4 regions of the Candidatus Enterococcus mangumiae genome follow, and region 3 is predicted to be linked to each of the others. Evidence: riboswitches for the same ligand, from Rfam matches in the RefSeq annotation. Region 3 holds a riboswitch; each other region holds the start of a gene.
What was found. Region 3 has a riboswitch for magnesium ahead of mgtA (magnesium-translocating P-type ATPase). Riboswitches for the same ligand answer to the same signal wherever they lie in the genome.
Positions count from the first base shown of each region.

Region 1 (7,622 bases), 980 kb from region 3:
ATCAATGCTAGAAGAGGAAAATATTGAACGGAACTTTGGATTGGTAGTTGCTGCAAATTTGATTGATCCCAAGAAAATTAGAAGTTTAAATTCAATGACACTTGAAGATACGATAATTGATACGCAAAAACAATCAATATTTTATTCGAGACAATCTGATTTACAAGTTAATGCCAATAGAGAAATTTTAAAATCGGTATCAGGTGCTCCTAAATTAGAAAGCACTGCACATTTTTTAGTAGGAACAGACTCTCTAACAGCCACTAGAAAAATGAAAATTGAAGATATAAAAGAATCAATTATATTTTATTATGATACATATAAAAAACAAGATTATAAAGATAATGGCTTTGCATGGTTAGATAATGTTAAAAAAGAAAAGGATAAAAAAACTATAAGTAAATTGGACAGTGAATTAGTTTATAGTATCTTGAATCAAAGTAATAGGATTACAATTGGTCCCAATCGTATAATGGATTGGGAAAATATCGCAGGTCTATTTTTCAAAGGAATCGGAAAGATTAATCTTGAAAATTTAGATATGACACTTGACTATGAGAAATATATAGAATTTATTAAAACAAAACCAGATATAAATATACTTTCCAAGATTAAAAGAGATAGAATTATGGCTCGAACTATTACAGATGAGGAGATTGTTATTTCTAAGGTATACGACGGCATTATCTATGAACTAGTTTTTGAAGAAAAGAAATATTTACTTTGTAATGGGAATTGGTTTACAGTAGATAAAAATTTTTATGAAGAAATAAAAGAAAAAATATCTGCTTGCCCAATTTGCTCTATCCAGCTATCGGAATTAAATGTAGGAGAAAGGGAAGATGATTACAACAAAAGAATATGTGATTCAAGTGATGATTATGAGCTCTTAGATAGTAAAAATTATCGCGTTCCAGGTTATTCTTATAGCCAAATAGAACCTTGCGACATTCTTACTAGAGATAAAAAATTTATTCATGTTAAGAAGAGTGATTCTTCATCTAAATTGAGTCATCTTTTTTCTCAGGGTACTGTGTCTGCTCAATTATTAAGTAGCGATTCAGAGTTCAGAAACCATATAAATAAACAAGTAAAAGAAAAACTAGGAAAGACTTTTTTAAAAGCGAATGCTCAGAACCAAGACTATGAGGTGGTTTATGCGATTGTTGATAAGAGAGAAAAAGAAATTTTTGAAATACTTCCTTTCTTTTCTATGGTTAGTTTGGCTCAAAGTTTGGATCAACTAAAGCAAATGCAGTACAAATATTCTTTAATGAAGATAGAGGTAAAGTAATTTTCACTTAGATATTGTGTAATTGAGTTTGTGTAGCTACATAAAAAATAGTGTTTTGTAAGCCGATGTTTAAGTTTGGACAAATTTAATCAAATAAGTCAGCTAATGGGAAAGTTAAACCCTGCTAAGAGTAAACTTGGCAGGGGATTTTTGATTCTATGTGTTTTTTCGGTTTAATCACCATCAAAAAGTTTAATTAATTAAGTGTGTTTATTTCATTCTATTCACTTCGTACTAGTTTTAGTATTGTAAGGATAGAAGTTGATTAAACAAAGGTTTATAATAGGGGGAAATACTTATTTTTAGAATATTTAACTATCGTTGTGTAGGTGTAGATATTTGTCTATCGTATTCTTTTAAAAACATTTTTAGTATACCTGCGATAGTCGCAACGTTAAATTCAGGATTTCCAAAATGGATACTTGCATTTTTAAACTGATCCTTGAATATGTCAGCAACAATTCTATCCTCAATATTTCTGTTAATTAATTCTTGTTGGAAAGAAATCCCATAGATTTTTTTATACTCAATCATACCTTGAAATGCCCAAAACGTATCATAAAAATCAGCTTTATAAGCTTTTAACCAATCCCACATTATTTCTGGATCAGAAACATTAGGATTATCAATGTGGCATCTTTTACATAATAATACGTAGTTAGAAGGAATGTCTTTCCCACCTAGAGAATGTGGGATAATATGACATCGTTCCAATTTTTTTTGATATCCACATCTCCAGCATCGTTCATGAGCCTCACTAAAATCTACGCTTAAATCTCCCTCATAAACTTTTGTTACCCAATACGACACAATATCATCAATTGGAGTTTTAATATTCGATCTTTTAGCCATAGTATCTCCCATTCAGAATTTTATTAATCTAATATAGTTTTATAATTTTTAATAATAATAATTTTGTTTGATATTTTTCATTTATTATCAAAAAAATATTTGCTCTGATATGAAGCCATAATTATGTAGCTTATTTCATTATATAATTTCTTGATACTTTCACGAGGTGATTTTTGATGTTGAATACTTTTATGTAAATTAGTACTATGCTCTATATCTATATATTGAGACTAAACAAAATTAGTGATGTCATATGCTTCAGCTTTTACGGAAATTCTTTACAGTTTATTATGTACTATCAATCATTAAATAGTCAATTCTCTATGTACAAAGGTTATTGTTTGCAATAACAAATAAAACCGTGAATCCCTTCATTAACAAAGGTTTCACGGTTTCTTTGATTATCCTATTCCCACTCCACAGTTGCTGGTGGTTTAGAGGTAATATCGTACACGATACGGTTCACGTGTGCGACTTCATTGACGATACGTACAGAGATTTTTTGTAGTACATCCCATGGGATACGCGCAAAGTCAGCTGTCATGCCGTCGATCGAAGTGACTGCACGGATGCCGACTGTGTAGTCATACGTACGTCCATCGCCCATTACACCCACAGAACGGATGCCTGGTAAGACAGTGAAGTATTGCCAGATGTCACGGTCAAGACCGGCAGCGGCGATTTCTTCACGTAAGATCATATCTGATTCACGGACGATCTCAAGTTTTTCTTCAGTGATTTCACCTAAGACACGGATACCAAGACCTGGTCCAGGGAAAGGTTGACGCCAAACGATTGAATCAGGCATACCAAGCTGTGTACCTAATTCACGGACTTCGTCTTTGAATAGTGTATTCAATGGTTCGATCAATTCAAATTGCATATCCTCAGGCAAGCCACCTACGTTGTGGTGTGATTTGATCGTTTGGGCAGTTTCTGTTCCACTTTCGATTACGTCTGTGTAAAGTGTTCCTTGTGCTAAGAAAGATACGCCTTCTTCGCCAGCAAGTTTTGTTGCTTCGTCGTCAAACAAGTAGACAAACTCATTACCGATAATTTTACGTTTTTGTTCAGGATCAGAGACACCTGCAAGTTTATCTAAGAAACGCTCTCTTGCGTCTACTTTGATAATGTTCAAGCCGAATTTTCCGCCTAAGCTTTCCATGACTTGATCTGCTTCACCTTTACGCAATAGACCGTGGTCAACGAAAATCGATGTTAATTGATCACCGATTGCTTTTTGTAAAAGGACACCAACGACACTTGAATCCACTCCGCCAGATAAACCAAGTAGGACTTTTTTATCGCCGACTTGTTCACGGATTTTTTCGATTTGCATGTCGATGAAATTGTTCATTGTCCAATTTCCTTCACACTGACAAATGTCAAAAGCAAAATGACGTAATAATTCGATTCCGTATTCTGAATGACGAACTTCTGCGTGGAATTGGATACCGTAGAAGTTACGTTCTTTGTTTTGGATCGATGCGATCGGGCAGTCGTTACTTGTAGCAACAGTTTCAAAACCTTCTGGTACTTTCGTCACTAGATCTCCATGGCTCATCCAAACGGTTTGTTGTTTTGGTGTTTGGCTGAATAGCGCCGCATCATCTGCTGTTACTTCAAGTAATGCTTTTCCGTATTCACGGTTTTTCGCTGGCTCAACAGAACCACCAAGTTTGTACGTGATCAATTGCATACCATAACAAATCCCTAACACTGGAATCCCTAAATTGAAGATTTCAGGATCAATGCCAAAAGCATTTTCGTCATAGACACTGTTTGGACCTCCAGAAAGGATGATCCCTTTCGGATTCATGGCTTTCACTTCTTCAGCTGTAATGCGGTGGCTCAATAATTCAGAAAAAACACCTAAATCACGGATGCGTCGTGTAATCAATTGATTATATTGACTACCGTAATCTAGTACGATGATTTTTTCAACGTTTGTCATATCGGCAACGTTCGTCACATTTATTACCCCTATCCCTTTAAAATTTATCTCAAAATAGTTGAACTATTTTAAAATGCTAATATTTTCGCATGAAAATCGAATCGATGATATGATTTTCAGTTTTATGGAGAATTATATCGGCTCTTCCACGAGTAGGCAAGATATATTCGTTTAAATTCTTCAAATTCACATTTTTCCATACATCTCTTGCCATTTTGAATGCATCTTCACGATTGCCAATGGCAAATTGATAGTAATAGTTTTGTGGATGTTGAAAAGCTGTATCAAGTAACGCACCAAAGCGATCCAAATACCATTTTTCGATCAATTCAGAATCTGCATCCACATAAACAGAGAAATCAAAAAAATCACTGACGTAAATTTGTTGATTGGCTGGCAGTTGGAGCGTATTGATTCCTTCGACGATCAAAATGTCCGGTTGTTGGATCAGTTCATATTCATCGGGAATAATATCATAAACATCGTGGGAATAGACCGGTACTTTTGTTGTTTCTTGACCAGATTTTACTTGGTTAAGAAAGTCGATCAGCATTTCCATGTCATAGCTTTCTGGAAATCCTTTCCGATCCATGATGCCACGTTCTTTTAAGACTTTATTCGGATACAAGAAGCCGTCGGTGGTGATCAACTGGACATTTCTTCGTTTGAATGTCCGAGATAAGATCATTTGTAACAAGCGTGCAGTCGTACTTTTACCAACTGCGACACTTCCGGCAATCCCAATGATAAACGGTGGAACTTGGACGTACTTGTGTAGGAATAACCCTTTGCTCAGAGAGAGGGATTCAAACTCTTTCATATGAAGAAAGATCAAGTGTGCAAGTGGTACATAGATGTCGCGAACATCTTGCATGGAAATACGGTCGTTCAAACTTTTTATACTATTTAGTTCATCTTGTGTCAATGGAGCTTGACCATTTCGGTAAAATTCGCGCCACTCTTCTCTTGCCACACGGTAATAATTCATTGGATCATTCATACATAGCCTCCTGGATTCTCCCATCAATGGACCTATTTTAACATAAAAGAGCATCAAACCCTACCACTTAGGCGAGAAACTCATTGGTTTTTCTCAAATCAAAGGATGGAAGAATAAGTATTTCGTTTTTTTTCATAACAGAAAGGCGGGGAGGGCATAGATGGGATTTCAGTAAATAAAAAAGAAACATCCACAAAATTTTGAAGGGTAGATTTCGTGGATGTTTACTTATTTTATGAAGTTAAATATTTCTGTGTTGGCTTCTTGCCTGCATTTATTTTTGATCTTTGGTTCCTTGTCTTAGTTTGACAGTAAGGCTTATCGTTTTGACAAGTAAGAGGGGTGATTCTCTATCGAGGTTCTTTCTAAAGTTTTGTGACATTTTTGAGTAAAGATTGCTTGGATTTCTTTTTCAACTTCTGGATAGAAGTAAAAGTTTTTTGATTCACTATTTTTATAAAGATAAAAATGAATGGTCGGAAATGTTGGTAAAGAGACAAAACAAACGGGTTCAATGGTTAAGAGTTCTTGTGCAAAGGGATTGACTAATAACATTCCTTTGCCTTCTGTGATCATCTTCATTGCCCCTAAGCTATCTGGACAAACGATATATTTTGGTTCGCTCGTCAGCTGTTGTGCTACTTTTTTTGTGATCACTTGATGTTCGACATGATCGAGTAAAAAGATAAAAGGTAATTCTTCAAGTATCTCCGTGGACAATGCACCATCTGGTTTTAGTAAATATTCACTGACTGCTACTTTGAGTTCTAAAGTTGCCAACCTTGTTTGAACAAATTTCGGGTGATCTAAGGTGGCAGAAGTAATCGCAAAATCGATTTCTTTCTGGCTTAGTTTATTCAATAAGTCCAATGAAGGAACATAGCGGTAGTCGATCGTAAAGCTTTGATGATGAGTTGGATACTTGTCTGCTTCAAAGATAAACGATGCATCACTTGTGCCAACACGCAAAGAAGGATAGTCCACTGATTCATTTAATGAGATATTCAATTTCTTCGCTTCCGACAAAATCAATTCTACGGAAGGAAGAATCGATTTCCCATGGCTACTCAACTTGATTTTTTTGCCATGACGTTCGAATAGTTCAGTCCCGATTTCTTGTTCTAAACTTTTTAACGAACTACTTAATGAGGAAATACTGACATGGAGCTCTTTTGAAGCTTGTGAAAGACTATTGAAACGGGCAATCATATAGAAATACTCTAATTTTTCGATCGACATACACCTATGCCTCCTTTAACATTTTATTCTCCCCCTAAATTTCTCATGCGCCTTTTTAAAAAACAAGGGTTATATAGCAGGGCGCATAGAGATTAAACATTCCTTAATAAATGTGAAACGAATCACTATTACTTTTAATAGGAAATGAAACATGACAGTTTTATCGGTTGCTAGTTGATTTTTATGCGAGTCAATGATTTATAGACTCTTGATCGAAGGCTAGTGATTGATAGGTTGCAATGGATGAAGTGAATCTCAACTAGGAAAGGGAATCAACACACCTAGGAAAGCAAAAGAATGTGGAATAAGACACGCTTACTTAAAGCGGTTTTCTACTGATTTTTTGGTGGCGTGAGGTTTACTGACAACATAAAAAAGCCTCCTTAATACATAAAGGGCGGCGTACTCAAATAAACATTGGATAGTGTAATTTGCAATTGTAAGGCGCAATTGTAATCACGTTAATTGAGCTTTGGCTTTCTGAGACGTAAGAAACAAGTTCTAGTTATCTTGGAAAAGCCTTAATCCGACAATCCCTGCTTTACTCGTTACTGTCTCTCGACATTTCCGAGCGATAACCTATGTTCTTCAGAGTAACCTCACCTAATATGATTATTTTTTCATCCATATCATAAAGGGCAGTGGAAGTAATAGTCAATCATGCGCGTTTCATGAATAGAGATATCATGGAGATATTTGTCTTCTTAAAAACGATAATAGTAGGGTTTATGGGACTTCTATTGATATTTTCTCTACTTTCACGAAACAGATTACGCAAATACCGAAAAAGGAGAAGAGTGAGCAGCTAAGAAAAGTTTTTTCTTCCGTATCGCGATTAAATGGTTTTATTTATAAAAGAAAACCGAAGAAAAGGTGTTCCAGAAGCAACTCCTTCGGAAATAAGCCAGGAAACCCAAAAATTTGAAGAACAATTTTCGGGTTTCCTGGCTTATTTCTCGAAGCTGGACACTTCTGTCACACCCTCGAAGAAACACAATTTCGCTTGCACCTTCTCAAGGAACACGATAGACTATGAACATCTAATAGATGAGAAGGATGGAAACTATGACGAATCATTATTATTCCGAACACCCAGAGACTGCTCATGAGTTTGATGAATGGTCATTTGAGTTAAGAGGAAAAAACTTTCAGTTCGTAACAGACTCGGGCGTGTTTTCACGTGAAACAGTCGACTATGGCTCACGCGTATTGATTGATGCCTTTGAATGGACGCAGTTACCTGAAGGCAAAATTTTGGATGTTGGTTGTGGCTATGGTCCAAT
Region 1 covers NZ_CP147250.1:1,296,789-1,304,410, forward strand. The annotation lists gene DOK79_RS06270 (TIGR04141 family sporadically distributed protein) at 1-1,294, shown strand, start outside; gene DOK79_RS06275 (HNH endonuclease) at 1,610-2,146, opposite strand; gene guaA (glutamine-hydrolyzing GMP synthase) at 2,553-4,118, opposite strand; gene coaA (type I pantothenate kinase) at 4,177-5,100, opposite strand; gene DOK79_RS06290 (LysR family transcriptional regulator) at 5,419-6,339, opposite strand; M-box (ykoK) riboswitch at 6,790-6,957, opposite strand; gene DOK79_RS06295 (class I SAM-dependent methyltransferase) at 7,405-7,622, shown strand, end outside.
Region 1: another riboswitch for magnesium. It lies ahead of DOK79_RS06290 (LysR family transcriptional regulator); the one in region 3 lies ahead of mgtA (magnesium-translocating P-type ATPase).

Region 2 (7,622 bases), 770 kb from region 3:
AGGGTTTCCAGCAGCAGGTCCTGCAGATGGACAAATCGCTTCAGCTGGTGGCTCATTAGGAGACTTCAATCTTGATCAACAAAACTCTACGATGTGGACAAAACAATCGATTTCTCAAGGAGCGAACGTATTTACATGGCGCTTTACTGCTTCACATGCGACATCAAAATGGCATTATTATATGACGAAAGCAGATTGGAATCCAAATGATAAACTAGACCGTGATGATTTTGAATTGATTGGTACGATCAACCACAATGGAACAACTGGATCAACAAATCCAAGTCATTCAATCAATATCCCAAGTGATCGCCTAGGTTACCATGTTGTATTAGCAGTTTGGGACGTAGCAGATACAGTAAATGCGTTTTATAATGTGATCGACTTGAACGTTACAGGCGATTCAACGATTCCAGTGAAGCCAGAAGCACCTCAAAATGTTCGTGTTCAAAACGTGACTTCATCAACAGTAAACTTAACATGGAACGGACAAGCAAATGCAGCTTCTTACAATGTTTATCGTGATGGTAAACTAGTTGGTACATCTGTTGATCCTGAATTTTCTGATAAAGATTTAACAGCAGAAACAACTTATACATATGAAATCGAAGCAGTTAGCCAAACAGGTATCAAATCAGATAAAACAGCAATCTCAGTAACAACTACAGCAATCAGTGCAGAAGAAAAACCAACTGCCCCTAAAAACTTACACTCAATGGGCGAAACATCTTCAAGTGTTTCATTGATGTGGGGAGCTTCAACACACACTCAAGGTATCAAACAGTATGACATTTACCGTAACGGCCAGTTAGTTGGTTCAACTTCAGAAACTTCATATATGGATGAAAATCTAATAGCAAATACAACTTATTCATACGTAGTACGTGCAATCAGTACAAATGGCGAAGTTTCATATGCAAGTAATACATTGAATGTTACAACAAAACAAGGCGAAATCATTGAAGGCGTTCGCGAATGGAAATTAGGTTCAATGTCTTCACCAGAACTTTATACTGCGAACGAAGAAGTAAGCTACAAAGGAAGAGTATATACAACATTAGTTACGCATTTTAACTATGGCGATGATACTTGGGCACCTGACCAAGCACCAACATTATTCCGTTTGAAATAATCAATTTGACACTCAGTGCATTTAATTGCACTGGGTGTTTTTGTGTCATAAGACTTAGGAATAAGAACGTTTAGTTGACAATGAATAAGATTGTCCGATACCATGACTATCATTAGGATGGATCATTCAACAAGAAAGTAGGAAAGCAAATGTTCAAACGAGTTCCTTCAGAGTTAACTGAAAGAGAAAACTATAAACTATTGATCGGTTCAGTAATTCCTCGACCGGTGGCTGTAGTAGCGACACGGTCGATCCAAGGAGTGACGAATATTGCGCCATTTAGTTACTTTAATATCGTCAGTTCCAATCCACCGATACTTTCCTTAGCCATTCAGCGAAAGAACGGAGAGTGGAAAGACACTGCTAGACATCTGATGCAAACGAAGGAAGCCGTGATCCATATTTTAGATGAGAATATTCTGGTAGATGCGAATCAAACAGCCGCTAGCTTATCCAGTGAGGAAAGTGAGTTGACGTTGACTTCGTTCACGATTTCCGAATTAGATACGATCGATGTTCCAAGGATCAATGAAGCTAGTATTGCCTTTGAGACCACACTTTATCAACACGTCCCGATCATGAAAGACCAAGAAATTACGGCTGATTTATTTTTATTACAGATAGCTGCTTATCAATTGAGTGAAACTGTCTATGATGAACAAACGGGCTATATCGATCCTACCAATTTACAGCCGATCAGTCGCTTAGCTGGAAATGACTATGGAAAACTTGGCGAGATCGTTTCGATGCTGCGCCCAAAATAATCACACGATGGAATGACTCTATTTCTAAAGATCAGTGGAAGTTAATTACTTATCATCTGTCCTTAAACTTTATTAAGTAAAGATTAATTTAGTTATTTTATTTTAGTTTTTATTGATTATCGATTCAAAGAGGAATAAGATGAGTTTTGTAAAAATCAAATAAGTACTAACCTTGTTAGGTGAGGCTCCTATACAAACATAGGCTATTGCCCAGAAACGTCGAAAGACGCCAATGGGTCAAACAGGAATTGTCGGATTAAGGCTTTTTCCAATAGCTAAGAATGCGTTCTTTACGTTGTATAGTGCTAAAACTCGGACGATGAGATGATGCCAGGTCAGAAATCTTGTTCGAAAAGGTTTCTGACCTTTTCTTAGTTTTCGCTTCTTTTTATGCTCGCTTCGCCTAACTTGTGTCTGGACGAGAAAGGGGAGTAATGGAACGAACTTTTTTTGATTTTATGAGAGAAATACACAAAAAAGGATCGACGAGTTGCAGCTCAATCGACCCAAAAGACATGAAAGAGAATACACTCTTTACTTGACTCATCATAAGGGACAATGTTCTATGTTGCAAGTAGAAGAGTTTGAAAGGAAGAGTCATTTAACATGAAACCATTTCAAAAAATCATCTTAAGTATCTTGCTCGTTCTTGCGATGGTCATCGGCTTTTTTTCTTTTGAATTTATCCAAGGTTTTTCATCAGTTAAGCAATCCGACACAGTGGACAAAGTCGATGCAAAAGATGTTCCGACGATCATCAATGTCGCATTGATTGGTTCTGATGCTCGATCAAAAGAAGAAAACGGGCGTTCAGATTCGTTGATGGTCGCTCAATATGATCAAAAGACAAAGCAAGCAAAATTGATTTCTATTATGAGGGATTCTTATGTACCTATACCGGGATATGGCATGAATAAAATCAATGCAGCCTATTCCTACGGTGGTATTGACTTATTGGACAAAACATTACAAGAGAATTTCAAGTTAGAAACGCCTTATTATGCCAGCATTACATTCCAAGATTTTATTGATTGTGTCGATGAATTATTTCCAGATGGCGTAACCATCGATGCGGAAAAAGATCTTGATTTAGATGGTGTAGATATCAAAAAGGGAGAACAAACAATGGACGGCAACACCTTACTTCAGTATGCGCGCTTTCGTGAAGACGAAGAAGGGGATTTTGGTCGCATCCGCAGACAGCAACAAGTCGTTGAAGCGGTAGCCAGTCAACTGAAAGATGTTACATCGATCATTAAACTACCAAAGGCAATCGGAAAACTTTTAGGCAGTATCCAGACAAATCTACCCGAAAGTGTCTTATTAGATTGTGGTTTGGATTTTCTAAACAATGACAAAAAAATCGATACGTTGTCAGTGCCAGTGGACAAAAGTTGGGATTTCAACGATAATACACCGGCAGGTAGCGTGTTAGAAATCGACTTAGCCAAAAATAAGCAAGCGATCAGTGAATTTTTGAATAAATAAGCCTTTGTTAAATCAGTGGTTATGAAGGAAATATTATTATCCAGAAATAAGTCGGAGACTCGGAAAATCAGAGATGATTCCGAATCTCCGGCTTATTTTGATAGGGTAGGGTGAACAGTGCGTACTTTTTTCGTTAAAAATTCATTAATATCATGACAGGAATCGTTAAGAATCATTTAGTTCATAACGCTACTTTTCCTGTCATATGTTAGAATATCTTTGATTCGAACTTTTTAATAAAGAGAGGTATTCAAACATGAAAAGGAGTGACAGACAAAAGAAAAAATCGACCGGTATCTATATTGGAGCGGGAATTGTCGTCTTGCTTGCAGCTGCTGGTGGTGGCTTCTTTTATTATCAACATGTCCAAGAACAACAAGCGGTAAAAGCTGGTGAGAAAACCATTGAAGGATTTATCGATTCACTGAACGATGAAAACTATGAAGAAGCGGTGAAATCACTTAAAGTTCAGGGGAATAATGATCTCACTGAACAAGATGTCTTAGAAAAATATCAAAATATCTATGGTGCAGCAGAAATCAGAGGCATCAAACTTTCAGATCTATCCGTGACAAAAAAAGAGAATGATACGTATGAATTTACGTATAAAGCAAAAATGAACACGACGCTGGGAGAGCTGAAAGACTTAGCTTATGAAGGTACATTGACAAAAGATGGCGACCAAACCAAAATCAACTGGCAACCGAATTTGATTTTCCCACAAATGGAAGGTCAAGATAAAGTCAGTTTGAGTACCGAAGTAGCGACGCGTGGTGAAATCTTAGACCGTAATAAACAACCTTTAGCTACTACTGGAAAATTGAAGCAATTAGGTGTTGTACCTGCAAAATTAGGTGAGGGTGAAGAAAAAACAAAAAATATCAAAGCAATCGCTGAAGGCTTTGATTTGACCGAAGACAGTATTGAACAGGCGATCTCTCAAGGATGGGTCCAACCGGATTACTTTGTGCCTTTAAAAATCATTGAAGGAGAAACACCAGAACTTCCAAGCGGAGCGACGATCCAAGAGGTTGACGGCCGTTATTATCCTCTAGGCGAAGCTGCTGCTCAGCTGATCGGTTACGTGGGCGATATTACAGCAGAAGACATCGAGAAGAATCCTGAGTTGAGCAGTACAGGAAAAATTGGTCGTTCAGGGCTAGAAATGGCTTATGACAAAGAATTAAGAGGAACAAATGGTGGGAAACTAAGTGTGACAGATGAAGAAGGAAATGAAAAAGCTGTCTTACTCCAACACGAAGTGAAAAATGGCCAGGATATCCAATTGACGATCGATGCTAACGCACAAAAAACAGCGTTTGACAGTTTAGAAGGTAAGCCGGGTTCTACTGTAGCGACAGCACCAAAAACTGGCGATTTATTAGCCCTTGTCAGTTCGCCAAGTTATGATCCGAATAAAATGACGAACGGCATCTCTCAAGCCGATTACAAAGCGTATGAAGAGGATCCGAATCGTCCGTTTATTAGTCGCTTTGCTACAGGATATGCGCCAGGTTCAACATTCAAAATGATCACCGCAGCGATTGGCTTAGATAACGGAACCTTGAATCCAGATGAAGTCTTGACGATCAATGGTTTAAAGTGGCAAAAAGACAGCTCTTGGGGTTCTTACCAAGTGACGCGTGTCAGCGACGTCCCTCAAGTGAACTTGAAAAATGCGTTAGTTTATTCTGATAATATCTATATGGCACAAGAAACATTGAAAATGGGAGAGGAAGCCTTTAGAAAAGGACTCGGTCAATTCATTTTTGGTGAAGATCTGGACTTACCGATCCAAATGAATCCTGCCCAAATCTCGAATGAAGATTCATTCAATTCAGAGATTTTATTAGCTGATACTGGGTATGGACAAGGGCAATTGTTGATCAATCCGATCCAACAAGCAGCGATGTATAGTGTTTTTGCGAATAATGGCAATTTGATTTATCCACGTCTAGTTATGGATCAGGAAACAAAAGATAAGAAAAATGTCATCAGTGAATCCAGCGTCCAAACGATCTTGCCAGATTTAGTCGATGTCGTGCAAGACCCGAATGGAACCGCACACTCTCTAGCTGCATTAGGCATTCCGCTTGCTGCAAAAACTGGGACAGCCGAAATCAAAGAAAAACAAGATGAAAAAGGACAAGAAAACAGCTTCTTGTATGCAATCAATCCTGAAACGAACGGCTATTTAGTGATCAGCATGTTAGAAAACAAAGAAGATGGCGATTCTGCGACTAATCGAGCGCCTGCGCTATTGCAGTATTTGAATCAAAACTATCAATAAATTAAGTATCTGAAATCGGATACAAAAACATTGGTTATTTTCTTCTGCTAGTGATACACTGGTGATGTAAGCTAGTGTAAATAACAAGAGGAGGAGATCAGATGACTGATGGGCCAAAAGCAGTAATAGCCGAAATGGCTGGAAGTATGTTGAAAATCCAATTTGATAATAGAGAAACGAGATATTTAAAATCACACTTAGCAAAAGAACATGCAGAAGCTTTTTCGATGAAAAAGGATAAAAAGAAGAATATCCTATTAGCTTCACAAACTACTTGGATTGGGTCGACGATCACGATCCAACCAGACGGTACACTGGTGTTGAATGAAAATGATGTTTACTCGCCAGAAGAATGTTGGAACGAAAGTAAAGCACATCTGAATTGAGAAAGAAACCCTTCCGTTGGATTCAAAATCATCGAATCCAGCAGAAGGGCTTTTTTGATTTACGCAAGAAAAGTAGGTGTGGATCACTCAATTAGGATACACTTTTCTAGTAAAATATTTCAAGATAAGCGGTGAAATCAATGTACTCAATAAAATCACAATGACTAGAGGTGAATAGTATTTGGCTTCGATCAATTGGCTCTGTTGACCAATCTGTAAAATGATCAACGCCATTTCACCACGAGAGATCATACCAGCTCCAACCATAAATGAACTATTCGTCGAAAAGCCGGCTACTTTTGCACCTAGATACCCGCCACCAAGTTTTGTTAAGACAGCGACAACGGTTAGAATCAAGATGAAGATCAGTTGTTCGCCGAAGTTTGAAAAATCGACTTCTAGTCCGACACTAACAAAGAATACGGGGATAAAGACTGCATAACCTAATGCTTCAACATTGTGATACACTTCTTCCTTCACTGTTGTTTGGCTGACAGCGATCCCTGCAAAAAAGGCACCGATAACAGAACTTAAGCCAATTAAATCAGCAATATAGGACATACCTAAACATAATACTAATGAAACGATGATAATCGCAGAGTTCGCATAGATTTTTTCAGCGAATGACATTAAAAACGGAGCGATCCATTTAACTAACAAGAAAATAAAAATAAAGTAGATGAGTTGTTCAAACAAGACCAGAGGTATAGGGAGGGTACTCCCAGATTCTCCTGTTAGAAAAGATAAACTGAAACTTAATACTAGAACGACGAGAATATCATCTACGACTGAGGCGCCTAAAATCGTTGAGCCTTCTTTAGTATTGACGACATGGAGTTCTTTGAGAACCTCGACGGAGATGCTCACGGAGGTTGCTGCTAAAATGATCCCAAAGAAAATCGCTTCGTTCATTGAAACTTGAAACATTTCGCCAGTTAACCAGCCAAACAAAACAGGAAACAAAATCCCTAATAATGCTACGAACATCCCTGGACGAAAGTATTTTTTCAATAGTGAAAGATCACTTTCCAGCCCTGCTAAAAACATCAATAAAATGACACCGATCTCAGAAAAATCATGTACGAGGATATTCGGGTGGACCCATCCGAGACCAGCGCCTCCGAGCAACACACCCACAAGCAATTGACCAATCACGGCAGGGATACCAAATCTTCGAGAAAGGTGAGAGCCGAGGGTTGTTGCTATCAAAATCAGACATAGAATACCTATGAATTCCATTCTTTTCATCCTTTCTTTCTCAAAAAGAATTTATTTGAATTATCGTCAAATGACTTCATTAAAAGAATAACATAAAATGCGTTATTTTTGTTCTTTTACCAATTGTTTGTCACACAAAGGAATAGAGCAAAAGCAAAAAGGTTGAGCGAAAATTCGCCCAACCTTGATCTTTAATAGCTATCAATCGATATACATTTTTCTAACTTTTGAATAGTTGATGATTTCAGAGATACCCATGAATATCAAGATACCGCCGAAAATTTGAAAGAGAACCATCAAACTTTTGAATGGGTTGAAAAGCAAGATCAACCCACCGATCAATA
Region 2 covers NZ_CP147250.1:2,819,164-2,826,785, reverse strand. The annotation lists gene DOK79_RS13395 (lytic polysaccharide monooxygenase) at 1-1,132, shown strand, start outside; gene DOK79_RS13390 (flavin reductase family protein) at 1,282-1,896, shown strand; M-box (ykoK) riboswitch at 2,061-2,227, shown strand; gene DOK79_RS13385 (LCP family protein) at 2,503-3,384, shown strand; gene DOK79_RS13380 (penicillin-binding transpeptidase domain-containing protein) at 3,641-5,674, shown strand; gene DOK79_RS13375 (hypothetical protein) at 5,776-6,060, shown strand; gene DOK79_RS13370 (cation:proton antiporter) at 6,148-7,299, opposite strand; gene DOK79_RS13365 (DUF308 domain-containing protein) at 7,480-7,622, opposite strand, start outside.
Region 2: another riboswitch for magnesium. It lies ahead of DOK79_RS13385 (LCP family protein); the one in region 3 lies ahead of mgtA (magnesium-translocating P-type ATPase).

Region 3 (7,622 bases):
TTAGAGAGAGTAGATCCAAGTGGATATTTGGCTTAATGCAAAAGGAAAACCAGTACCTCTAGTATTAAGTCAAAGCTCTCACTGAACGTGTTAAGCGTGACCTATCTCAGAAGTACTGGTAAAAAACAAAAATAAATTTCACGAAATCAAGCAGTCAACGGCCAAAGACTTCATTTTTTTGGCTCTTCTACTTTTTTCGTATCGAATGGTGGAAAGAAACGCGTGATCTCAGTATTCGCTGCATCTCGTGAATCCGAAGCATGGATGATATTTTCTGTACCAGGTAAGGCAAAATCGCCCCGGATCGTCCCAGGAACGGCATCTGCTGCTTTTGTTGCACCGACCATTTTACGCACGAGATCGATCACATCTTCACCTGTTAATACCAGAAAAACGACTGGTCCAGAAGTCATGTAGTCGATCAAGTCCTCGAAAAAGCTTCGACCAGAGAGATGTTGATAGTGTTCTTTCGCTAGTTTTTCAGTCATCGTAGCGAATTTCATTTCAGCTATGGCGAATCCTTTTTCTTCAAATCGCTGGATGATTCGACCGACCAGATGACGTCTTACCCCATCAGGTTTGATAATAACAAGTGTACGTTCCATATCCTTCACTCCTAACTGTTGTGATATGCTCATTATACCTAGAGAAAGAAAGCATGACAAACGAATCCCTTATACTTTCATTTATTTTTTTGAAAATGTGTTTGACATTCCGTCAAATAGTTGTTACATTAGGTGAGGAAAAACTGAATAAGATTTGTTAGGTGAGGCTCCTATACAAACATAGGCTACTGCCCAAAAATGTCGAGAGACGCCAATGGGTAGAACAGGAATTGTCGAGATAAGGCTTTTCATAAGGTAGCTAAAAGCTCTTTTGCTTTTTACGTTGTATAGTGCCAAAACTCAACGAGTAGATCGACCACGCTTTTTTTTGTGCACTTTTTTGACCTTTCGCTGAGTTTTGGCGAAAGGTTTTTTGTTTGTCACCGACCAGTTTTTCAAATAAAGAAGTGTTTGAGGGTGATCTAGTTGGGAAGTTGAAGTATCAAGTAATCAGACAAGGAAGTAAAGTTAGTAAACGAAAGGAGATGAGAACAAATGGATGACAGTCAGGAGTACAAGGAGACAAAGCGTTGGTCTGTTGAGACTATTATCTATCTGTTCTCAGCGCCTTTGAAACACTCTGTCTCCGTTGATTAAGTAAAAATGGTTCAGGGGCATCAGTCTTGTTTGTCTCTTAAAACCAAATAAACGGTGTTTGGAAGTCAGTTCTTTCAATATCAAGTCAAAAAGTGAAAAAATGCGAGCAGCTATTTTTCTCAATTCCTGCCTTAATACTTGGAACTGAACGGCTTTCTCACAACCTAAAGATCAAAGGAGAATCACAAGATGGAAAAAAAGAAAGAAACAAGAAAAGTCTATGCTGGCTTTGCTAGTAAAAACAAGCAACAGTTATTCGACTTATTTCATACAACACAAAAAGGCTTGTCTACAGAACAAGTCGAAAGTCTAAGAGAAACTTATGGAAATAATAGTATTTCATATGGAAAGAAAACGCCTTTTATTGTAGAAGCGATCAAAGCGTTTATCACCCCTTTTACGTTAGTATTGATTGCATTAGGAATTATTTCTTATATCACCGAGTATGTATTAGCCGCTCCAGCAGATAAAGATTTGTTTGGTGTGATCATCATTTTCGCGATGGTGCTAGTCAGCGGCACGATGACTTTGATCCAATCCGTCCGTTCAAACCAAGCTGCTGAAAAGTTGAAATCATTAGTCAAGGTAACAGCGGCAGTTAAACGAGATGGTGGATACAAAGAAATTCCCATGGAAGAAATCGTTTGTGGGGATCAAGTACGTTTATCTGCAGGGGATATGATCCCAGCGGATATGCGGTTACTTTCTGCCAAAGATTTATTTATCTCACAAGCTGCATTGACTGGGGAAAGCTATCCGGTTGAAAAGCATGCAACTGTTTGCTCTGGAAGAACACAAAGTGAAACAAGTTATGAAAATATTGCATTTATGGGAAGTAATGTAATCAGTGGTAGTGCAGAAGGCATTATCATCTCTGTTGGAAACGATACGATGTTTGGTCATGTGGCGCAAAACTTATCACAAAAACCTGTGAAAACAAGCTTTGAACTAGGTATCCAAAAAACATCGATGTTGTTGATCAAATTTATGGCGTTGATGGCACCAACTGTCATTGTGATCAATGGTTTTACAAAAGGAGATTGGTTAGAAGCATTCTTGTTTGGTTTGTCAGTCGCTGTTGGCTTAACACCAGAAATGTTGCCGATGATCGTTACGACAAACCTTGTGAAAGGTGCTAGTGCGATGGCGAAAAAAGGAACAGTCATCAAAAATCTGAATGCCATTCAAAACTTCGGTGCGATCGATGTACTTTGTACAGATAAAACTGGAACATTGACGCAAGACAAGATTATTTTAGAATATCACATGGATTGTGAAGGAAATGAAAATGAGCGCGTATTGCGCCACGCCTATTTGAATAGTTACTATCAAACGGGCTTAAAAAACCTTTTAGATGTTGCGATTATTGACGAAGCTGTTGAGTCGTTAGATACAGAGCAGATCCGTTACCAAAAAGTAGATGAGATCCCCTTTGATTTTGAACGCAGAAGAATGAGTGTCGTGGTAGCAGATCCAGCTGGAAAAACCCAAATGATCACAAAAGGTGCGATCGAAGAAATGTTAAGCATCTCTTCTTATATCGACCTTGGTGGTGAAGTCAAACCATTGACCACAGAACAAAGAGAAACAGTTTTGGCAAAAGTTAGAGATTTAAATGAAGATGGCTTACGTGTCATCGGTGTTGCACAAAAAACGAATCCAAGTGTAGTTGGGGAATTTTCAGTGAAAGACGAATCAGAGATGGTCTTGATTGGCTATCTTGCTTTCCTAGATCCGCCAAAAGAAACAACTAAGCAAGCGTTGAAAGCGTTGAAAGATCATGGCGTTGCTGTCAAAGTACTAACAGGTGATAACGAATTAGTCACCCGCTCTGTTTGTCGTCAAGTAGGCTTGCAAATCAATGAATTGATCACTGGTGAGAAAATTGCTGAGATGTCTGACAAGCAATTAGGAAAAGTAGCTGAAGCGCATGATGTCTTTGTTAAATTGAATCCTCAACAAAAAGCTCGGTTAACGACAGCGTTGCGTAATAATGGGCATACAGTAGGTTTCTTAGGAGATGGTATCAATGATGCGCCAGCGATGAAAGTTGCGGATATTGGAATTTCAGTAGACACAGCAGTAGATATTGCCAAAGAATCAGCGGATGTCATCTTGTTAGAAAAAGATTTGATGATCTTAGAAAAAGGGTTACTGTCTGGTAGAGAAACGTTTGGTAATATTATGAAATATATCAAAGCGACAGCTAGTTCAAATTTTGGAAATATGTTTTCTGTCTTAGTTGCGAGCACATTCCTTCCATTTTTACCTATGCTCCCACTACAAATCCTATTTTTGAATTTGATATATGATGTTTCTTGTATCTCATTACCGTGGGATAGAATGGACAAAGAGTATTTGCATGAACCTAAAAAATGGGAAGCATCAAGTATTGGAAAATTCATGGTATACTTTGGACCGACGAGTTCTATTTTTGACATCACGACGTATCTATTGATGTACTTTGTGATTTGTCCAGCGGTCGTTGGTGGCAGTTACCATACATTGACAGGTTCACAACAAGTCCTATTTATCGCATTGTTCCATGCGGGCTGGTTCGTTGAGTCTTTATGGACTCAAACCCTTGTATTGCATGCGTTACGTACACCTAAAGTGCCATTCTTACAAAGTAATGCTACTTTTATCATGTTTTCAATCACCACACTAGGTATTCTAGTCGGTTCTGTTTTACCGTTTACTAATTTTGGTCAAGGACTAGGTTTACTACCATTACCAGCAAACTATTGGATTTGGTTGATCGTGACCGTCATCGCTTACTTAGGATTAGTTACATTCATCAAAAAAATCTATATCAATAAATTTGGCGAATTACTATAAAAAAGCATATTCTATGCTTTTGTCCAAAAAAAGAGAATTTTTTAGATGTATTTCTAGTAAAAAGACGATTCTCATTTAGATTATCTCACTTATTATATAGAGAGTTTCGTGGAATGTGATAGGATAACTTCAAAATAAAAAGCTGATAGATTAGGCATTTTAGATGCCTAATCTATTTTTTTATCCGCCTTATTATAAAAGTCAAGCGTTTTCAATAGTTATATTTAAATGATTTTTAAAAAAATTGATAAATTATATTTAAATATAATGGAAACATGCGTTATACAATATGTTTGAGCGATTGTATAAACACAATCAATTATTACCCGTTGCCAGCTATTGCTAAGTTGGATAAACAATCTATTATGCGATGAATGATCAAATTGCTTAATTTAAAAAAACGCTAGATAACCATAAACCATTGATATCAGCAACTAGATCAACCATTGTATTACATAGATCATTTGTCTCATGTCTCTACTCGCAACGGGACAAGGAGGTGAAGGGCGGATAAAACGAAGAAATCCATTGGGGAAATGCTCTTGGAAGATACAATAGCAAGAGTACGCTTGAAATCGGTTATTCGGCAAAGGCGGGAATGGTGTATCGATTAGAATAGATGCTATTAGTGAATGTATTTGGGGATACGGACACAAATAGTTTTAATAGGTTTTACTGATTACGTCTGTTTGTTTAGATAGCAGAGAAACGTTCTGCAACATGTGGGTGAAAAGGTATTTACAAATATTTGAGTAAAGAACGTCAGAGATTAAAGGTTGAGCATATGAGCTTGACGTTGAAGTATCCAAACGGAATAAGCTATCATTCATGAAAAATTGTGTGTTACAAATTTTTATGAATGATGGCTTATTTCTGAAATCCTTGTTTCTGAAATGGTGTATTGTGTTTAAAGATAGGGGCTGATGGATGATTTTTAGAAAAATAGCAATCAACCGAAGAAAAATGCTGAAAGTGATTTGGCTGTCTCCTTATGTTTATTTGAGTGAATCTCTAGATTCTTAGAAGAGGTATCATGGTTATTTTTAAATTATTGATAAAAAAGAGTAACATAACAATGCTGAAATTGAATAAAAAAACAACAGAAACTTATCAAAAAAATCTGTGGTTAAAAAATTCATTTGTAAATTAATCCTTCATTATTCATGAAACTATCATTTTGTTTTCATGAATATAAATTAAATAAGAAGGAAATTAAAAATATAGCATATTCACCATATTCGGTAAATATTGATATATCAGCTTTTTTTATATTTTTTTACCCTTTTGAAAATCACTTGTTATTTTTAAAAGTCAAATAATATGCTCAAAGAAAAATTAATCGTTTTTCTGAAACAGAGAAATTTTTTTTAAAAATAACCAGATCCAACAGTATACAATACAAAAAGAATCAAGCAAGCAATAATAATTATCAACAAGTTGATCTTGTTGTGTGAAGCAGAAGGGAAGATAAAATGAAAAAAAATATTGTTATGTGTGTTGCCGCAATGCTTCTCTTTGCAGGGGTAACTTCTCCATTGCCGGCAGTCGTACAGGCAGTGGATACTGAAAATACTCAACTTACTCAATCACCCACAACTCAAACAGATGAGTCAGTTGATTCGACTATGCAAAGTGAAGAGACAGTCACACAGACAACAGAAACAGTAAAAGAGGAGGTGAAACAGTCAGAGACGTCACCTTCTTCAGAGGAACAGACACAAGAATCTACGACTGAAGAAAAAAGTTTTACTTTAACATTCACAACAGACAGCAATCATTTATTCGAATCAGGTGATGAAGTCAAAGAACTGACAGTTAAGGAAAACGAAAAAATTTCAAGTAGTGATATACCAAGTTTGTCAGCAGAACAATCATTCAGTGGTTGGGAAATGGATGGCAAGCTTTACACAAATGAAGAACTTAGCCAAGTAACGGTGACGAAGGATCTCCAACTAAAAGCGATATTCAAACAGCAAGCAATCCGTGCATTGACAAGTACAGATGCTTCAATCAAAGATACGATTGCAACAGCAGATAAGACAAAAGTACTCGTTGTACCAAGTCCGACAGATGCTACTCAGCCGTACCAAACCTATGCAGCATCAGATGCTGGAGTGAAAACGGCGTTAAATGATTTGTATCAGGCAGGCAATATGCAAGATTATGTCATGTATGTCGGGGCAAACGTCACTTTAACAGCTGGTACAGTTGCGAACACGATTCCAAGTACAGTTGATGCAACAAATGCTACATTTGCTTCATTAAAAGATAAAGTGAACAACTTAGTGATCACTGGACATTCAGACGATCCGATCACACAAGATTTAACCGTGCCATCTGGCGCAAAAACACTTGCTTTTACTGCGAATGCTTACTTTGGTTCAACAATCACTTTACGAAATATCAATTATACCGGCACTTACTTCTATATGAACGGGCATAGCTTGAATCTAAACGGCGGATCAGTCGGTAACGGTATTTCAATTTATGGTGGAGCAAACTCAGGGGATGTCGTAGGAAATCCGGTCATTACGGTCAATACGACAGGTTCAGGTACGTGGAATATCTTTGGTGGAAACCAAAATGGTGGAACGCTGAAAGGAAACACGAGCATCATCATCAACAACACGAACAGTGGTATCGCTACACTGGCTGGGGGAGCGAACATCGGGACCGTTGATGGTAACGTCTCTACTGTGATCAATAATGCTGGCGGACGGATCACGAATCTATACGGTGGTGGAAATGGAACAAGTACAACGAATACAGCGAATGTTACTGGAAATGTATCCACGAATATTGCTATCAAAAATAGTGGGACAGCCTTTCAACTAAGTACTTATTATGGCGGTGTCATCTATGGGGACATTGGTGGAAAAGTAACGAACAACATTTCTGGTTATGGTCGCTGGTATGGAAATGGCGAGCGATTTATCGGTGGATCTTCTCGAGGAAATATCGGTACCAATCGTTCAACTGACGGAATCGAAACGAATTTAGATAGCAGCTCATATAGTGCTGGACGGGCAGAATTTGAAGGTGGCAATCGTTACAGCGGTACGGTCACTGGGAATATCACGAATACGATCAAAGCAGGCACCTCATCTGCCGGTGGAATCAATGATTTTAACGGAGGAGCGGGAAACAATGTCGAAAAGTTTAATAAAAGCGGTATTGGAGCATCGAATGAGGCAACCTATGACGCCTACACACCGGATCAAAGAGCCAATCTAGCAAAAGCTGCGGCTACATTTAAAGTATTTGGAAATATTACTTCAAAATTAGTTAGTGGTTCGTTTAATAATTCTTCTATCTATTCAACAGCAGCTGGGCGTGGTGGTTATATAGAAGGAAACACAACGATTGAAGTAGGTACAGCGAATGCGGATGGTTCTGCCGGAGGAGATGGCTTAGCTTATTCTGGTTCTAGACCAACTAGCTTTGATTATTCGACAACAAATAAAAGTCGAGGAAATAACTCTGGCTGGGATATTGTAGGTGGCGGTGGCTACCCTGCTACGAACAATACGTGGGACATCTACATCAAAGGAGATACCAAAACAGTTTTGAATAATACGATCG
Region 3 covers NZ_CP147250.1:318,613-326,234, reverse strand. The annotation lists gene ndk (nucleoside-diphosphate kinase) at 171-605, opposite strand; M-box (ykoK) riboswitch at 752-924, shown strand; gene mgtA (magnesium-translocating P-type ATPase) at 1,392-4,040, shown strand; gene DOK79_RS01535 (hypothetical protein) at 5,513-7,622, shown strand, end outside.

Region 4 (7,622 bases), 1.4 Mb from region 3:
CAATAAAAAAATCGCTGGAAGAGAAGCTCTTCCAGCGATTTTTTTAGTACCCTTCATTCAAGTCGATTTCATTTACTTCCAACTCTTTGTTCTCAATATAAGATTGTAGGTTTTTCAGAAAAATATCCATGAACTTTGTTTGGAAATGCGGTGTCTGACCTGCAATGTGAGAGGTGATCAAGACATCTTCTCTTTCCCATAGTGGGCTGTCTTCAGCAAGTGGTTCTTCCTCAAATACATCTAAAGCTGCAAAAGCTAATTCTCCATGCTCTAACGCTGTGATCAAATCAGCCGTTTTTACAGAAGGACCACGACCTACATTGATGAACACCGCCTCTTCGTCAAACGCTTCAAATACTTTTGCATCAAATAAACCTTTTGTTTGATCTGTCAAAGGCAAAATATTCACCACGATCGTTGCTTTCGGCAAGATTTCTTTTAAGCGATCAAGTGGGTATGTCTCTTTGAAGCCCTCCACTGGGTGTCCAGAAGTATTGATTCCGATACATTCCAAACCAAAGACACTTGCATGTTGTGCTAATTTTTTCCCAATATGACCAGTGCCGATAATCAGTAGTTTCTGGTCTTCTAATGCTTGGTAATGGATCGCTGAACCTAGCCATTCTTTTTTGAGCTGCGCTCTTTGGGCCTGGAACAAACCACGAGAATAACCTAAAATAATGCCCATCACATGCTCACTGATCGATTCTACATGGATACCGCTAGCATTAGAAAGTAAGATCTCTTTATCCGCGAATTCATTCAACGGAAGATTATCTACCCCAGCAGAAATCGATTGGACCCATTTTAAGTGATCAGAAGCGAATACTTCTTCTTGGTACTCTCGATTCCAACCGATACTAACCTCTATCTCAGAAAGTTCGTCGGATGCTACTTCTGTTTGAAATGAATAGTCCGGTGCTATTTCTTTCATTTTTTCGATAAATTCTTCCCGAAACGGACGTACTGAATAAATAATTTTTTTTGTCATCACACCCCATCCTCTCTAGTTATCAGTCTAGCTTAAACCGACAAAAGAATGAAGCAGGATGCACTTCGTCGCTTGAACGACTTTTTCCTATAATCAAATTGGACGATACGGACTTGAGCCTATGTTGATTGCAAAAAAAGCCTAACTACTCCGAAAGCATTTGAAAAATGCCTTTTGATTAGTTAGACTTATCTTTTTTAAGACTGAACGTTTCTTCACACCTTAGATATCTGTTGTTTCTTGGAAATGATACGTTGGTTCATCTAATTGCGGATCATAATCAACAATCAGATCATATCCTTTGAAAAACCAATCATCGGCTTCATCAATAAAGAATAATAGACCATCGATCGTTTCTTTTTTGATTGGACGTTCCGGTGACTCAACAGACATACCGATTGAAAATCCCTCATGCACATCTGTTTTTCCGTATACTTTCCCAAAAAAACGGATGCCGTAATTTTCAGGTAGATCTACTTCACTTTGAAACCATTTTTTTGCTTTGTCCGTTACTGTTAATTGCATGTGATGATCCCCTTTTTATTGATTCATTTTATCATCGAGTATATCTACATCTTCTGTTTCTCCGATAACTAGTAAGTTGTCATTTTCTCGCACATATTCATCTGCGGCTGGTGAAACAACAACGGAACCGTCGAAGCGACGGATCGCAACTACAGTCAAATCAAAACGCTGTCTGAAATTTAATTCGGCTAACGTTTTGTTGAAAAACTTCGGATTTGATACGCGAATCTCCGCAAGAGAAAAGCGATCTGATAACTCTAGATAATCCAAGATATTTTTGGAAACGAGATTGTGGGCGATCCGTATTCCCATATCTCTTTCTGGATGAACGACTCGATCTGCCCCGATTTTTTCAAGCACTCGGGCATGGTACTCATTTTGTGCTTTGGCTAAGATATTCGGCACACCCATTTCTTTGACCATCAAAGTCACTAAAATACTTGCTTGGATATCTTCGCCAATTGCAATGATCACATGATCAAAATTTCTGATCCCTAAAGAACGTAAGGTCATTTCATCCTGTGCATTCGCAACAACTGCGTGTGTTGCGATATTCATATATTCATTCACTCGGTCTTCACTGCTGTCGATGGCTAATACTTCTTGACCAGCTTCGACAAGTGTACGACAGATACTGCCGCCAAAACGACCAAGCCCTACGATTGCAAAATTCTGTTTCACTTTTTCCCTCCTTTTTCCATTACGCTTCAAGTATAGCAAAGCCACTCTAAAAACAAAAGTACTCCAGCTTTGCCTCGATCAGAAAAGAATGATTTCAATTTATTCCTAGTTGAGAAGATGACTATTTATGAATCAAAGGGTCTAATTTCTTTATGCTCTAAAAAGTACGGACAATCACCAGTTGATTTTTTACAACAAGTATCCTAAGAATACATTGACTGAAACAAAATAAATGAACAATCCAGCAATGTCTTTGATCGATGTGATGATCGGTGCAGAACCAGCTGCTTGATCAATATTCAATTTCAGCAAAATGAATGGGATCAAGAAGCCAAGTGCAGCAGCTAAGGTCATTGCAAAGACCAGTGAGATGCCCACAGCTACACCTAATAATGGAATCCCTTGCCATACGGAAGCAACGATTCCAGAGACGATTCCTACGACGACCCCTAAACTTAAACCAATGCCTGTTTCTTTTAAAAAGTGCTTAACAAATGTATTGAGATCGATGTGACCTAAAGATAATCCACGAACAAAAACCGTTGAGGACTGAGTCCCAACATTTCCTCCCATATCCATGATCAAAGGAATAAAAATAGCAACAGCTGCAACTGACTCTAACGTTTGCTCAAACTCATCGATGACTAGACCTGCTAGCATCCCTGCAACCAATGTGATGGCTAAGAAAGGCAAACGAACTTTCCAGATTTGCCATAAGCTACCATTGATCAGCACGGTACTACGGTCGGCTTCTACAGAGGCGACATCTGCTAAACCCGCTGCATTGAAGATATCCTCCGTTGTTTCTTGTTCTAAGACATCGATGGCGTCATCTACTGTCACGATACCGACTAGCCGTTTCTCTTTATCGACGACCGGAATAGCAATCAGATCCAACTCTTGCAGTAAATGGGCAGTTTCTTCTTGGTCTGTATCTGTAGTTACATAAGCAACATGCTTGATCATGATTTCTTCAATAAGCTGATCCCCTTCTGCAATGACTAGATCTTTTAGTGAAAGAACACCTTCAATTTTTTTCGCCATATCTGTCACATACAAAATATAGATTGTTTCCATTTCTTTCGCTAATCTTCTGATTTTATGCAGTGCTTCTTCTACGGTCATTTCTTTTTTGATCGAGATGAACTCAGTCGTCATGATCCGTCCGGCTGTCTCCTGTTCATAGCCCATCAATAGATTCGTTGTTGTGCGCTCTTCCTCAGAAAGCTCTGCCAATAATTTTTTAGTTACACTTGCTGGTAATTCGTAAAACAATCTTACCCGATCATCCGGAGCCATCTCATTGACAAAATCGATGACGCCCTCATCTGTAAAAGAACGAAGTAAATGTTGTTGGACAGCTGGCTCAAATGTTTCGAAGATTTCGAGCGCTTTTTCTTTTGACAATAACCGAAAGACAATTACTTGTTTATTTGAAGGTAATGTCACAAATAATTGGATCAATTCTACTTTCTCGATCGTTGCTAAATACTCTTTCAACTCTTCCAGTTTTTTCTGCTCAAGATAATTAAGAATCGTCAATTGTGTTTCCTGGTTGGCTGTATCATTCAATGTTCTCATATCGCATTCTCCTTTGTTACATCGTTTTTTCGATATAAACTTGTTGGATAGATGGATTCGTCTGGGAAAACATAGAATACATAAAAAGACGGCCTCCAAAAGAAGCCGTCTCATAAGATCCCATCATTGTGGTTCTAGTGTTTACCTGAACGAACTTCTCGTCTGAGCTTTAGCACTAAAAGACGTAATTCTGGAATATCATCCAGATAGCTACGTTAAGCACGCCTTAAGCCGACGTTGCCTGTTATACCCTGTGGCGTCTCTCGACGTTTAAGGGCAGTAGCCTGTGTTCTTTTAGGAGCCTCACCTAACAAGTTTTTATAATTAAACCCTACAGGTAAAATTGGTTTTTGTCAATAAGAGGATTAGCATTTGATAAAATAATCTCAAATATAGCTAATCAATTTCCCAGAAAGTAAAGTTCCGCTGATTTCATCTATACTTTTACTTTACTAATCCGTGTTTGAACGCATAAATTGCCGCTTGCGTGCGATCTTCTACTTCTAACTTGGCCAAGATATTAGATACATGTGTCTTGACCGTTTTTAAAGTAATAAACAATTCATCGGCAATTTCCTGATTGCTTTTTCCTTCAGAGATCAACATAAGAATCTCATTTTCACGATTGGTTAAATCATCATGCAAGATCGGCTCATTGCGTCGACTCATTTTTTCCATCATTTTAGTAGTTACTTCAGGTTCAAGTACACGTTCCCCTCTTTGGGTCGCGCGAATCGCATCAGCGATCTCATGCGCTGTGGATGTTTTGAGTAAATAACCTGTGGCACCAGCTTCAATGGCTGGATATACTTTTTCATCATCGATAAAACTTGTAACGATGATGATTTTTGCTTCTGGCCAATCTTTTAAAATCGCTTTGGTCGATTCGATCCCATCCATTTCTTCCATCACTAAATCCATCAAGATCACATCTGGGCGAAGTGCCATCGCTTTTTCATAGCCTTGTCGTCCATCTTCAGCTTCCCCGATCACTTCGATATCTCCTTGGATCGACAAATAGGAAGAAACGCCTAAGCGTACCATCTCATGATCATCGACTAGCAATACCTTTATCATTTTTCCGCCTCCTTCATCAAAGGAACTTTGATTTCTACGCTTGTCCCTTGTCCTTTAAAACTAATGATTTTTACTGTTCCACCAATACCCGCTACACGTTCTCGAATATTATTTAGACCATAGCTACCGGTTTTTGTTTCATTCATGTTAAAGCCCGTACCGTCATCGATCACTCGCAATAAAAGATTGTTATCGATCTTATGCAGATAGACTTCTAGCTCATTTGCTTTCGCATGTCGTAATGTATTGGAAAGTAGTTCTTGCACGATCCGGAAAAGATGATCTTCGATGGAAACAGATAACGAAATATCTTCAACATCCCATTTCAATGCAATCTGGATCTTGTTTTGTAATTCTTTCAATAGTTGTTCGATTCCTTGCTTCAAACTCTTTTCTTCAAGATTGACTGGACGCAAGTGAAGAAGCAACGCACGCATCTCTGACTGTGAAGCATTGATGATATCCGCTACCATCCTTAATTGTTTACGAAACATTTCTGGCGTATCACTTTTTTCAGCCTGTTCTGTCAACGCAGACATCATCATCATGGCTGCAAATAATTGCTGGGAAACCGAATCATGTAATTCACGAGCTAAACGATGTCTTTCTAATTCTAAGATTTCTTCTTTCGTTTGTCCATCCACATACTGAGGACGACTCGTCAATATTTGGAGCTCACTTGAAACCTCGATCATTTTTTCTTTGATCTTAGTGATTTCTTTTTCAATTTCTTTGACATATATATCGTCCGATGCGCTCGGCAATGAATCGTTTAACACTTTTGCCTCATAATTACCAGAAGAGAGTGCTCGCAATTGTTCTTCGATTTTACCATACCGTGCTTTTTGTAAAATAGAAACGATCAAAAAAACAATCAAACCGACACCTGAAGAAATCGCTAATAAGTGAAATATCAATGGGACGTATAAAATTCTAGCACTTAACAAAGTACGCCAAAAATGAGTTTGATTGCTTGCGTAAAAATAAGTAAAAAACGAAAATAAAATGACGATAAATGAGGCAATCGAAGCATAAATAGCTAACATCGGTCGAGAGAGTTTCTCTATCATGCTCGAATCACCTCAATATCCCCAAGTAGTGTGTTCGTAATGATCTTCAAACGACGTGGATTTTCATCGTAATCGTTGCTATAGATTTTGATCGACTCATTCTTCAATGAGAATTGTTCTTCTTCAAATTGGACGTTTCCTACTAACGTTGCGTGTTCTAAACTGATCGCAATCCCTAGAGGAACCAAAATACGCGTTCTGCCAATGCCTTTTCTAACAATAACGATGTTATCATCTTTAGGTAATAAGGTATTTCCTAAATCGATGATCGTATCACCTGAAATAAGAGAGATATTGATATCATCCCATTCATACACATCATTGCCGATCCGTTGGTTACCAAATAATTGTTGTTTTTTTCGTTCATTATTGTGAGATTTTAATTGCTCTGTTTGGACCATCACGATTTGCTTTTTTCGCCAAAAAGCATTTTTCGTTAGATCGATGCCTGAAATCTCCACACCTTTAAGACCAATGAACAAGACAGCAAAGACTGCCATTACCCATAGCGCTGGACTGTTGATCAAACTGAAGAAAATAACTAATCCACCTAGTACAAATTGAAAATTTTGAAAACCAGATCTCGGTGATTTTCGCAATGCAAGATAGATATTAAAAATACCAAATAAAACTAATAGTAATAACTCAACATTATTTACGATCTGCCAAACTGCAAAGATCAAAAGTAATGCTTCTACTACTATAAAAAAGCGCCAAGAGCTATTCATCGCTATTTTCCTTTCTATTTCATTCTCTTTTTTATCATACCTATTTTTGTTTCGATATGCTATAGGACTTTAGATGTAATATCCTTCTTATAACAAAAAAGGCCTGGGACTTTGAGTCATGATCCCAGACCTTTTTGTTTAGACAGACGCATGGATCTGTGCCTGAAAATTTACTTATGCTTGCGCGACCTTGACGATTTTTACTTGCATATCGCCACCAGGTGTTGAAATCGTTACTTCATCATTTTTATATTTACCGATCAAAGCTTGTGCAATTGGTGAGTCGTTTGAGATCTTTCCTGAGAATGGATCTGCTTCGGCACTTCCTACGATCGTGTATTCTTCTTCTTCGCCATCTGGCAATTCGATGAAGGTCACTGTTTTACCAATAGACACTTCGTCTGAATCGACGCCATCGTTATCAATGATCTGTGCAAAACGGATCATATTCTCGATTGTTGTGATGCGTCCTTCTACAAAGGCTTGCTCATCTTTTGCTGCCTCATATTCTGAGTTCTCAGATAAATCACCAAAGCCACGGGCGATTTTGATTCGTTCAATGATCTCTCCCCGTTTAACTGTTTTTAATTCTTCTAATTCTTGTTCTAATTTCGCTTTTCCTTCAAGCGTCATAGGATATACTTTTTCTGCCATGTATAACTCTTCTCCTTTATTCTATGGAATACCGCAAAAGGTAATCTTTTACGGACTACAGTCCAAAAAAGATTACCATGCTTTTTCTAAAATGTAAATGTTTTTCTAAAAAATAAATAAAGATCTATTTAGCGTTCTTTTTTAGCTATTTACGTATTTGTGTACTAACTCCATATGCTCTTCATAGGTCTTTGCAAAATAAACCTCACCTGTAGTGATATCTGCAACAAAATAATAATAGTCGTTTTCTGCTGGTTCGATCACTGCTTGGATAGCTGCTTCACTCGGACTGTTGAATGGCCCTGGTCCATAGCC
Region 4 covers NZ_CP147250.1:2,222,550-2,230,171, reverse strand. The annotation lists gene DOK79_RS10650 (DUF1189 domain-containing protein) at 1-6, shown strand, start outside; gene DOK79_RS10645 (phosphoglycerate dehydrogenase) at 44-991, opposite strand; gene DOK79_RS10640 (HesB/YadR/YfhF family protein) at 1,214-1,516, opposite strand; gene DOK79_RS10635 (NAD-binding protein) at 1,532-2,197, opposite strand; gene mgtE (magnesium transporter) at 2,387-3,778, opposite strand; M-box (ykoK) riboswitch at 3,926-4,100, opposite strand; gene DOK79_RS10625 (response regulator transcription factor) at 4,223-4,855, opposite strand; gene liaS (two-component system sensor histidine kinase LiaS) at 4,852-5,925, opposite strand; gene liaF (cell wall-active antibiotics response protein LiaF) at 5,922-6,653, opposite strand; gene greA (transcription elongation factor GreA) at 6,828-7,307, opposite strand; gene mltG (endolytic transglycosylase MltG) at 7,449-7,622, opposite strand, start outside.
Region 4: another riboswitch for magnesium. It lies ahead of mgtE (magnesium transporter); the one in region 3 lies ahead of mgtA (magnesium-translocating P-type ATPase).